Thiorhodovibrio winogradskyi: one gene and its partner. The protein of the gene in region 1 binds, or shares a complex with, the protein of each later gene. Links are inferred from orthologs where the notes say so. Each region holds a gene or a part of one and is shown in the gene's direction. Other genes may lie near its edges.

Evidence for each region.
Region 2: the proteins of Thiowin_RS12960 (region 1) and accD are in contact, whole or in part, in a solved structure (PDB 8UXZ), measured with the Escherichia coli proteins. The link is inferred for Thiorhodovibrio winogradskyi from one-to-one orthologs.

The regions. Positions count from the first base shown.
Region 1 is NZ_CP121472.1:2,863,334-2,870,861, reverse strand. The notes cover bases 2,628-5,450. They hold Thiowin_RS12960 (acetyl-CoA carboxylase carboxyltransferase subunit alpha), read left to right. Parts: upstream 2,628-3,472; coding sequence 3,473-4,429; downstream 4,430-5,450. Other genes in these bases: tilS (tRNA lysidine(34) synthetase TilS), read left to right, coding at 4,392-5,450; ppc (phosphoenolpyruvate carboxylase), read right to left, coding at 2,628-3,289. Also shown: Thiowin_RS12970 (phosphoglycerate mutase), read left to right, coding at 1-449; more of ppc, read right to left, coding at 446-2,627; more of tilS, read left to right, coding at 5,451-5,861; trxA (thioredoxin), read right to left, coding at 5,855-6,718; thioredoxin TrxC, read left to right, coding at 6,828-7,262. UniProt on the Escherichia coli protein: Component of the acetyl coenzyme A carboxylase (ACC) complex. First, biotin carboxylase catalyzes the carboxylation of biotin on its carrier protein (BCCP) and then the CO(2) group is transferred by the carboxyltransferase to acetyl-CoA to form malonyl-CoA.
Region 2 is NZ_CP121472.1:2,095,843-2,098,776, forward strand. It holds accD (acetyl-CoA carboxylase, carboxyltransferase subunit beta), read left to right. Parts: upstream 1-1,004; coding sequence 1,005-1,865; downstream 1,866-2,934. Other genes in the region: trpB (tryptophan synthase subunit beta), read left to right, coding at 1-143; trpA (tryptophan synthase subunit alpha), read left to right, coding at 140-946; folC (bifunctional tetrahydrofolate synthase/dihydrofolate synthase), read left to right, coding at 1,907-2,934.

The DNA.
Region 1 (7,528 bases):
CTTATGCGCCGCTTGGGTTGGCATCGGATCTCCGGTTGGTGATTGGCGATGATCCGCTGGTGCTGGGGCTGGCGCGCGCTGGCGGGGTTCCGACAGCATCGATGGATGATCGAGCGCTCCCCGAGTTGATGGCCAAGATTCCAGAGGGGCGGATATTACTGATCAACCTGGAACTTGTCGATGCGCTGCGGCGGGGTGATCTGCCAGGCTGGGAGGCGGCTGTGCAGCAACTGGACCGGCGGCTTGCGCCAGTCCTGGCTTGGGTGCTGGACCAGCCAGGGGGGCGAACGCGCCCGAAATGGTCCGTGCATTTGCACGATGGCAGCGGCGCCAGGTGGATACGGAAGGTCGGGTGGATGGGGCGTCTGGGTGATTGGTTTGGCAAGCGGCTTGGCTGGCGACGCACGGGCGGCCTGGCGGTAGCCCGTGCCGCCGTGCATGGGCGCTAGCCGGTATTGCGCATCCCTGCCGCAATCGCGTTGATGGAACGCAGCAACGGGTCGAGCCATTGTTCGCGCTCTTCTTGGGTGTCTTCGCCGCGATAGCGCTCAAGCAGCGCAATCTGCACGTGGTTGAGCGGGTCGAGGTAGGCATTGCGGCGATAGAGCGAGGTTTGAAGTTCGGGCGTTTCTTCCATCAGTTCATGCAGTCCGGCGATGTTGAGTACCTGCGTGAGGGTACGCTGATATTCTTCTTGAATGCGGGCGAAAATTCCCTCCGCGGCTGGCTGGTCCTGGGCCAGGCGCAGGTATTCGTGCGCAATGTGCATCTCGGCCTTGAACAGGGACATCTGGGTGTTGCTCAGCATGGCGCGGAAGAAGGGCCATTCTTGATACATTTTTTGCAACTTGGCCAGGCGTTCCAGGTCGCCGCCACGCCAGCGCTCGATGGCCGAGCCGATGCCATACCAAGCCGGAAGGGTGTGGCGTGATTGGGCCCAGCCGAACACCCAGGGGATGGCGCGAATGGAGCCAAGCGAGCGGTCGGCTTTCTTGCGATGCGATGGCCGCGAGCCGATATTGAGCAGCGCGATGGCATCGAGCGGGGTGGCCTCGTAGAAGTAGTCCAGAAACCCGGGCGTGCCGGCTACGAGATCGCGATAGAATTGCTCGCCATGATCGGCGATCTCGGCCATGATCCCAAGATAATCCTTGCGTACCTCGGGGATGGGCTCGACCAGGCAGCGGCTGGCTTTGATCAGGCCGCTGATGCCGACCGTCAATTCATAAAGCGCCGTTTCAGGATTGGCATAGCGGTAGGAGAGCACCTCGCCCTGCTCGGTGAATTTGATCTGTCCATGCACGGTATCGGATGGCTGGGAGAGTATGGCCTCGTGCGTTGGGCCGCCGCCGCGACCGATGGTGCCACCGCGGCCATGGAACAGCCGGCACATAATGCCGCGCTCATCGGCCAGGTGAATGATTTTTTCCTGTGCCTCATAGAGCTGCCAGGCCGAGGACAGAATGCCACCGTCCTTGCAGGAGTCCGAGTAGCCAAGCATGACCTCCTGCAGATTGCCCGAGGCCTTGAGCAGGGCGCTGTAGGTCGGATCGTCAAAGAGCCTGCCCATGACGCGGTCGATGCGCTGGAGATCGTCGATGGTCTCGAACAGCGGGGCGACGATGAGATCGCAGAACCAGCCGTTGGGTGTCTTGCCAGCCAGGCCGGCCAGGCGTGCGAGCAGCATGACCTCCATCACATGGCTGGCGCTGTGGGTCATGGAAATCACATAGGCGCCGAAGGTGTCGCGGCCGACCTCGGCGCGCATGCGCGCGACCACTTCAAACACCTCCAGTGTCTCGCGCGTCTCGGCGGTCAGGGTGCCCTTGTCAATGACGAAAGGATGGGGATGGGCGATGGCCTCGCCGAGTGCGATGAGTTTCTGTTCTTCGCTGAAGGCTTCATACAGGGGTGCGCCCGGCTGACGGGCGAACAGTTCCATGACCGCCTGGGTATGTCGGTTGGACTCCTGGCGGATGTCGAGCTGCATCAGGTGGAAGCCGAAGGTCTCCACCAGCCGGATCAGATCCTTCAGCCGCCCCTCGGCGGCATTGGCATCGCCCTGGCTGATCAGGGAATCGCGAATGAGGTAAAGATCACTTAGGAATGCGCGCGCATCGGTGTAGCCCTCGGGCAGGTCTATCTCCTCGCCATGAATGCGTGCGCGTACCCGCTTGAGATCCGCCTCCAACCGATGGCCGACGATCACCAGTTTGCGTCGATAGGGCTCATGTACATAGCGACGTTGACTTTGGCTCATGGTGTCAAGCCAGTAGTCTTCGTCATCGTCCAGGCTGTCAAGAAAACGCGGCGAGGGTTCGCTCAGGGCGCTGGAATGGCTCAGGCGCCGGCTTAGATCGGTGACGCGGGCAATGTATTCGGTCAGTGCCAGTTCGCAGTGCATGCGCACGGCAAGTTCCGTGGTTTCCGGACGCACGAAAGGGTTGCCATCACGGTCGCCGCCTATCCAGGAGCCGAAGCGCATGAAACTTGGCACCCGCACCTCGGAGTCGGCGCCGTAGACGCGGCGGGCAGCACGCTCGAGATTGCGGTAGACTTGGGGCACGGTGCCAAAGAGCGATTCGCGGAAGAAATACAATCCCTGCCGCACTTCGTCCGTCACCTTGGGCTTGTGTACCCGCACCTCGTCTGTTTTCCACAGAATTTGAATTTCGTTCAGAATCTGCCCCAACAGATCCTGCTGCTCTTCCTGGTTGAGTCTCTGGCGATGCAAATCGAGCGCGAGCAGAAAAATCCGTCGCTGGATCTCAAGCGTGGTGCGGCGTTTGGCCTCGGTCGGGTGTGCGGTGAAGACGGGACTATAGGCCAGATGCTCAAGCAGGCTTTGCAGCTGCCCGGCGCTGATGCCGTCCTCGGCAAATTGGCGCAGGCTGTGGTCGAATGACCCTGGCCACAACCGACCGCCGGCACTCACCAGGGAGCGGCGTTGCAGATAGCCATTGACCTCCTCGGCGATGTTGAGCAGGCTAAAATAAATGGTATAGGCGCGGATGACCTCGGAGAGCGTCTGCGGGTCGAGCCCGTCGATGCGCTTCATCAGCTTGCCGCGCAGCTTGGGATCATCCTCGGCTCGCAACGCCAGGAAACCCTCGCGCAGGCGCTCGACGATCACCAGCACCCGCTTGCGGCTGTGCTCGCGCAGCACCTCGCCGAGCAGGCTGGCGAAGAGTTCAATGTCGCGGTCGACGCCGAGGACGGCCTCGGTCGGCGTCGTTGATGTTATTTCGGGCGCAGGCTCGGGGTGCGTCCTGAGTTCAGGCAGCGTCAAGGCAATGCTCCTTTCGGTCTGAACTTTTGTCAATGAGTGGGCGCATACTACCCCGGACATGATGGAGTGACAAAAACTTGCGCGTCTGCCTTGGCTGGTCAGTGATTTCGCATGCTGAGCTGAAGACAAATGCGCATTGGGGGCTGTTGGAAGCGCCCCGATTTCGAGTAGAATTGGCAGCCTATGGACCTTAACTTCCTCGAATTCGAACAACCGGTCGCCGAGCTTGCCGCCAAGATCGAAGAGCTGCGCCACGTCGGTGATGATAATGAAATCAACATCGCCGAGGAGATCGAGCATCTCGAGACCAAAAAGCGCGAGCTGACCGAGCAGATTTTTGCCTCGCTCACGCCCTGGCAGATCTCCCAGCTCTCGCGTCATCCACTGCGGCCTTATCTACTCGATTACGCCACTCGCATCTTCGAGGACTTCGAGGAGCTGCACGGCGACCGCGCCTTTGCTGACGACAAAGCCATTGTCGGCGGTTTGGCGCGCCTCGACGGGCGCCCGGTGATGCTGATCGGCCATCAAAAAGGCCGCGACACCAAAGAAAAGATCGCCCGCAACTTTGGCATGCCCCGGCCCGAGGGCTACCGCAAGGCATTGCGACTGATGCACATGGCTCAGCGCTTTGGCCTGCCCATTCTCACCTTTATCGACACGCCGGGCGCCTACCCTGGCGTGGGCGCCGAGGAACGCGGCCAGAGCGAGGCCATCGCGCGTAATCTGCAGGAAATGGCCGCCCTTTCGGTGCCCATTGTCGCGACCGTGACTGGCGAGGGAGGCTCGGGCGGGGCTTTGGCCATCGGCGTGGCCGATCGCCTGCTGATGCTGCAATTTAGCACCTACTCGGTCATCTCCCCCGAGGGCTGCGCGTCCATCCTGTGGAAAAGCGCCGAGAAAGCCCAGCTCGCGGCCGAGGCCATGGCCATTACCTCCGATAAGCTCAATGAGCTGGGGCTGATCGACGAAGTGGTGCCCGAGCCGCTCGGCGGCGCCCATCGCGATACCGAGACCATGACCGCCACCCTCAAGGCCACGCTGATTGCCGCGCTCGAGGAGCTCGACGCACTCGACCCTGGTCAACTTCAGGCCCTGCGCTATGAACGCTTGCGCGGGTTCGGGCGTTTCAAGGCCTGAGACGTCCAGGCGCGATCCCGATTCCAAGGCGGCCGGCCCCCTGCGGGATGCGCTGCGGCTGAGCCTGGAGGGCCAACGCGCGACGCGGCTGTGGATTGCCTTCAGCGGTGGGCGCGATTCCACGGCGCTGCTGCATGCCGTCGTCCAGCTAGTCAATATACTTCCGCCCGCCGAGCGCCCGGTGCTCGGCGCCGTGCATATCGATCATGGCCTGCATGCCGATTCTGCCCACTGGGCGGCCCACTGCCGCGCCTACTGTGCCGAGTTGGCGGTGCCGATTCGGGTGCGGGCTGTCGATGCCGCTCCGCAACCTGGTCAGAGTCCAGAAGAAGCCGCACGCGAGGCACGCTGGTCGCTCTGGCGGCAACTGCTCGCACCCGGTGATCAACTGTGGCTTGCACAGCACCAGGACGATCAGGCCGAGACCCTGCTGCTGGCCTTGTTGCGCGGAGCGGGTGTGAAGGGACTGGCCGGCATGCCTCGTGCTCGCGTCTTGGGTGCGGGGTTGGCCGTGCGTCCCTGGCTGCATTGCACCGGGGCGCAGATCGCCGCCTACGCCAGCGCGCATGGCTTGGGGTGGATTGAAGATCCCAGCAACAGGAACACGGCATTTGATCGTAACTATTTGCGCCAGATGGTTTTTCCGCTACTGCGCGAGCGTTGGCCAGCGGCTTCCGGAACCCTGGCGCGGACCGCTCGCCATTGTGCCGAAGCCGCCGAGTTGATCGAGACCGCCAGTGCTGACTGGCTGGTCAAGGTGGAGTCCAGTGACCCAGGCAGGCTTTCTGTCAACGCTTTGCTGTCCATACCTCGCGATCGCCGACACGCGGTCTTGCGCCACTGGCTGGCGCAGCGGGGCTTTCGTATGCCCAATCAGCGTCGGCTTGAGCAGATTAGCCACAGCCTGCTTGCCGCGCGCGCCGACGCCAGTCCACTGGTGGCTTGGTCAGGTTGCGAGCTGCGCCGTTATCGCGATGATCTCTTCGCGCTGGAACCACTGCCTGCACCGCCGACGATCGGCATCGAGTGGCCTGCCGGACAATGCTTGCATCTGGGCGGGCGTTTTGGCGAGCTCAGCCTGCCGCCACTCAGGGGGGCAACCCGGCTGAATGAGGACTCCCTCCATGTGCACTTTGGCCTTCATGGACTCAGATGTCGGCCCCGACCGGATGGCCCCAGCAGATCGCTCAAGGCGCTGTTTCAGCAGTGTGGCGTTCCGTCTTGGCTGCGGCCCTATGTGCCTCTGGTCTTTGCCGGCGAGCAGCTTGTGGCCGTGGCTGGAGTGGCGCTCTGTGATGCCCGCTTACCAGCCTTGCGTTGGCTGCACGCGCTCGGAGTGAGCGCCGGACTAACAGACATCATCGGCGATGCCGGACGTTTCGCGGCAGACGCCGAGAAGCCCCCGCCGGGTACTGGTGTCGCAGGTCAGTAAAGCAGTCGCGAGAGCCGACCGCGGGTTTTGGTGACCAGTGGGTGATCCTGGCCGAGCAGCTCGAAGCCCATCAGAATGGCCTTGCGCGCGGCATCCTCGCCATAGCCGCGGTCCTTTTGCATCAGGGTGAGCAGATGCTCGAAGGCGGCCTCCTGCTTGCCGCTCATGAAAAGCCGCGCGGCAAGTTGATATCTGGCCTGGCTGTTATCCGAGTCGGCGGCGATCTCCTGCTCGAGCCTGCCGAGGTCTGGCGCCCCGGTCAGTGCGCGGGCGAACAGTAAGCGCGCATGTAGGGATTTGACGTCCGGATGGTCGACCAGCTCGATAGGGGTGTGCTCAAGCGCCGCCTCCAGCGCGCTCAGATCGCCACGGGCCGCAAGCAGCTCGGCGCGCGGGACAAACAGCTGCTGTTCGCCGGCGCCAAGTTGTTCGGCCTCGGCCAGCTTGGCCTCGGCGGCGTCGAATTCCTCTTTGACCATGAGCGCGCGAGCAGTGGCGATGCGCTTGTCGCCCTCGTTGGGGAGATGACGTTCGAGGAATTCGCGCACTTGTCCTTCCGGCAAGGCGCCCATGAACTGGTCAATGACCCGACCGTCCTTGAACAATTGCACCGTTGGTAGGCTGCGGATGCCAAATTGCATCGCCAGTGCCTGTTCGGCCTCGGTATCGACCTTGGCAAGCAGGAACTGGCCGCCATATTCTTGCGCTAACTTGGCGAGCAAGGGCATCAGCTGCCGGCAGGGCGCGCACCAGTCCGCCCAGAAGTCAACCAGCACTGGACGCTGGAGGGATCCATCAAGCACCACCGACTGAAAGGTCTCAGTGGTGACCGCGATAACATGAGGTGAGTCAGCCATGGAAGTCTTTCTCAAAAACGTGCGAAAGTTGCAAACAACATTGCCATCAACCCTGAAGTTTGGTCATCCTTGACCTGAGAATCAAGTCAGGTTTAACAGGAGTCTTCTGATGTCCGATGCAATCCATCTGGTTTGTCCCCACTGCGATGCGGTCAACCGCGTCCCGGCCAGTCGACCGCTAATGGAGGCCAAGTGCGGCAAATGTCACGACAAGCTCTTCACGGGCCGCCCCCTGGAACTCACGGAAAAAACCTTCGATCGCCATGCCTCGCGCGCTGGCATCCCGCTAGTGGTCGATTTCTGGGCGCCCTGGTGCGGCCCCTGCAAAATGATGGCGCCAGCCTTTGCTCAAGCGGCGCGGCAACTCGAGCCCCAAGCGCGTCTGGCCAAGGTGAATACAGAAAAAGACCAGCGCCTGGCCATGCGTTTTGGCATTCGGAGCATTCCCACCATGATTGTGTTCCGCCAAGGCCGGGAGCTGGGCCGGACATCCGGTGCGATGGATGCGAGCGGGCTGGAAGGCTGGATCAGGGGAGTGCTTTGAGGGGAGCGGACAATATAGAAAAAGTGGGGGCGGCGGCTTGCCGTGCTGTTTGAAGCCGTGGTCTCGATTTTGAGCTGTATACTTTCGCCGCCGTAGAGTTAATTGATCTGACGAGTCTCGATGTCAAAGTGTCGATGGCGGACCTCTATGAGGATGTGTCTGGTCGATGAGCGTACGCCGGCGCAAATCGTCACCGCCGTGCGCCGGCTTTGCGCGGATCCGGCGCTTGTCCGCGCGCTCACCGAGCGGGGGAGGGCGCTCGCGGA
Region 2 (2,934 bases), 770 kb from region 1 along the record:
CGCTCGAGACCAGCCATGCCCTGGCCTATGCCGCTGAACTCGCCCCGCGCATGCGCTCGGATCAGACCATTGTGATTAATCTGTCCGGCCGTGGAGACAAGGACATGCACACAGTCGCTCAGCTCGACGGGATTTCGCTATGAGTCGCATTGCCGCACGTTTTGCCGCCTGCCGCGAACAGGGCCGCACGGCGCTCATCCCCTTCATCACCGCCGGCGATCCGACAGCCGAAATCACAGTGCTCTTGATGCACCGCTTGGTATCCAGCGGTGCGGACCTGATCGAACTGGGCGTGCCTTTTTCCGATCCCATCGCCGATGGGCCAGTCATCCAGCGTGCCACCGAGCGCGCTCTGGCCCGGGGGATGAGTCTGCGCGGGCTTCTGGAACTGGTGCGCGCTTTTCGCGCCCAAGACCCCGATACCCCCGTGGTGCTCATGGGCTATTTGAACCCCATCGAGGTGCTGGGCTATGCCGAATTTGCCGCCCAGGCGGCCGATGCCGGGGTTGACGGCGTGCTCATTGTCGACGTGCCGCCGGAAGAAGGCCATGATCTTGTCGAGGCGCTGAAATCCCAGGGGCTGGATCTGGTCTATCTGCTCGCACCCACCTCGGATGCCGGGCGGATTGAGCGAATTGGCGCCATCGCCTCGGGATTCGTCTACTATGTCTCGGTCAAGGGGGTGACGGGTGCCGGAAATCTCGACCTGGACGCGGTGACGGAGAAGCTGAGCCTGATTCGCTCGCGCATCGATTTGCCACTGGGCGTCGGCTTCGGGATCAAGGATGCCGAGACGGCCGCGAAAGTCGCCGGCATTGCCGATGCCGTGATCGTCGGCAGCGCCATCGTTGGCCGTATCGAGGCCTTGGTTGAACGCCCGGCCGAGATCCCTGACGCTGTGGGTGAATTCGTTGCCAGCTTGCGCCAGGCCATCGACAAGGTCTAAGGCTGGTGTGGAGTGCGGCAGATCGGGTGGTATTTGACATGAGCAACAGGATACAAGCGTGAGCTGGTTTGAAAAGCTGGTCCCCAGCCGGATAAAGATCGAGGCGAGCAACAAGCGTACAGTGCCCGAGGGGCTCTGGGCCAAGTGCCCGGGCTGCAGCGCGGTGCTCTATCGCGCCGAGCTGGAGCGCAATCTCGAAGTCTGCCCCAAGTGCGGGCACCACAACCGCATCAGCGCGCGGCGGCGGCTTGATGTCTTTCTTGACTCGGATGCGCGCGAGGAAATCGGCCAGGATCTTGAATCCACCGATCCGCTTAAGTTCAAGGACTTGAAAAAATACCGCGACCGGCTGTCGCAGGCGCAAAAACAAACCAACGAGAAAGAAGCCCTGGTGGTGATGCGCGGACGGCTCAAGCGAATGGCCTGCGTGGCCGCGGCCTTCGAGTTTCGCTTCATGGGTGGCTCAATGGGCTCGGTGGTTGGAGAGCGCTTTGTGCGTGGGGTCGAGGCCGCGATTGAAGACAACGCCGCCCTGGTGTGCTTTTCCGCCAGCGGTGGGGCGCGCATGCAGGAGTCGCTGTTTTCCCTGTTTCAGATGGCCAAGACCAGTGCCGCGCTCGGACGTCTGCGCGAGCGCAAACTGCCCTTCGTCTCGGTGATGACCGACCCTACCATGGGCGGCGTCTCGGCCAGCCTGGCCATGCTCGGCGATATCAATCTGGCCGAGCCGCGGGCTCTGATTGGCTTCGCCGGGCCGCGTGTGATTGAACAAACCGTGCGAGAGACCTTGCCCGAGGGCTTTCAGCAGAGCGAATTCCTGCTCGAACATGGCGCGCTTGATGCCATCATCGACCGTCGCGAGCATCGGGATCGCATCGGCGGCATGATCGCCATGCTGATGCGTCGTCCGCGTCCCTGAGCGCGGCGTCCAAGTACAAGAGTCCGAGCCCGCCGCTGCCCATGCGTTGGAACACCCTGGACGAATGGCTCGCCTGGCAGGAAGGACTGCATCCCCAGCGGATCGATCTGCGCCTGGAACGCTTGCAAGCCGTATGGCAAGCACTGGGTCCACCGCCATTGCATGGGCCGGTGATGACCGTCGGCGGCACCAACGGTAAGGGCTCCACTGTCACTTACCTTGATGCCTGCTGCCGTGCCGCCGGGCTGAAAACCGGCGTCTATACCTCGCCTCATCTGCTGCGCTACAACGAGCGGGTGCGCATTGATGGGCAAGAAGCATCCGACCAGGCACTGTGCCAAGCCTTCGCGCGCATCGACCTGGCGCGAGGGGAGATTTCGCTCACTTATTTCGAGTTTGGCACCTTGGCTGCCCTGGAGTTATTCAGCCGTGCCCGGGTTGAGCTCATTCTGCTCGAGGTCGGACTGGGTGGACGACTCGACGCGGTCAATTTGCTTGATGCCGACATTGCCCTGGTCACCAGCATTGGGCGTGACCACATGGCCTGGCTGGGCGAGGATCCGAACCAGATCGCCTTCGAGAAAGCGGGTATTTTCCGCTCGGGGCGACCAGCCATCATCGGCAGCCGCGAACCACCGCCACGCCTGCGTGGCCAGGCCGAGGCGGTGAATGCGCGGGTGTATCAACTGGGGCGGGAGTTTGACTGGCAACTGGCGGATAGTGGTAAGAGCGATCCGCCAACATGGCACTGGCGACATGCCGATGGAACGGAATTTTTGCATCTGCCGCTGCCGGCACTGACCGGGCGGGTGCAGCTGGATAACGCGTCCGCCGCGCTTTGCGCGCTGCATCTGCTTGCGCGTGAGCAGCAAACAGCCTGGAAGATGCAGGATGCGCACCTGCGTAGCGGGCTAAATGCGGCCAGATTGCCGGGACGTTTTCAGCGCATCCCGGGGGCACCATCATGGATTCTTGACGTTGCCCATAATCAGGATGCTGCCCGTGTGCTGGCAGACAATCTTCGCGAGTTGGAGGTGGCCGGGCAGGTTCATCTGGTGTTTGGAGTTGT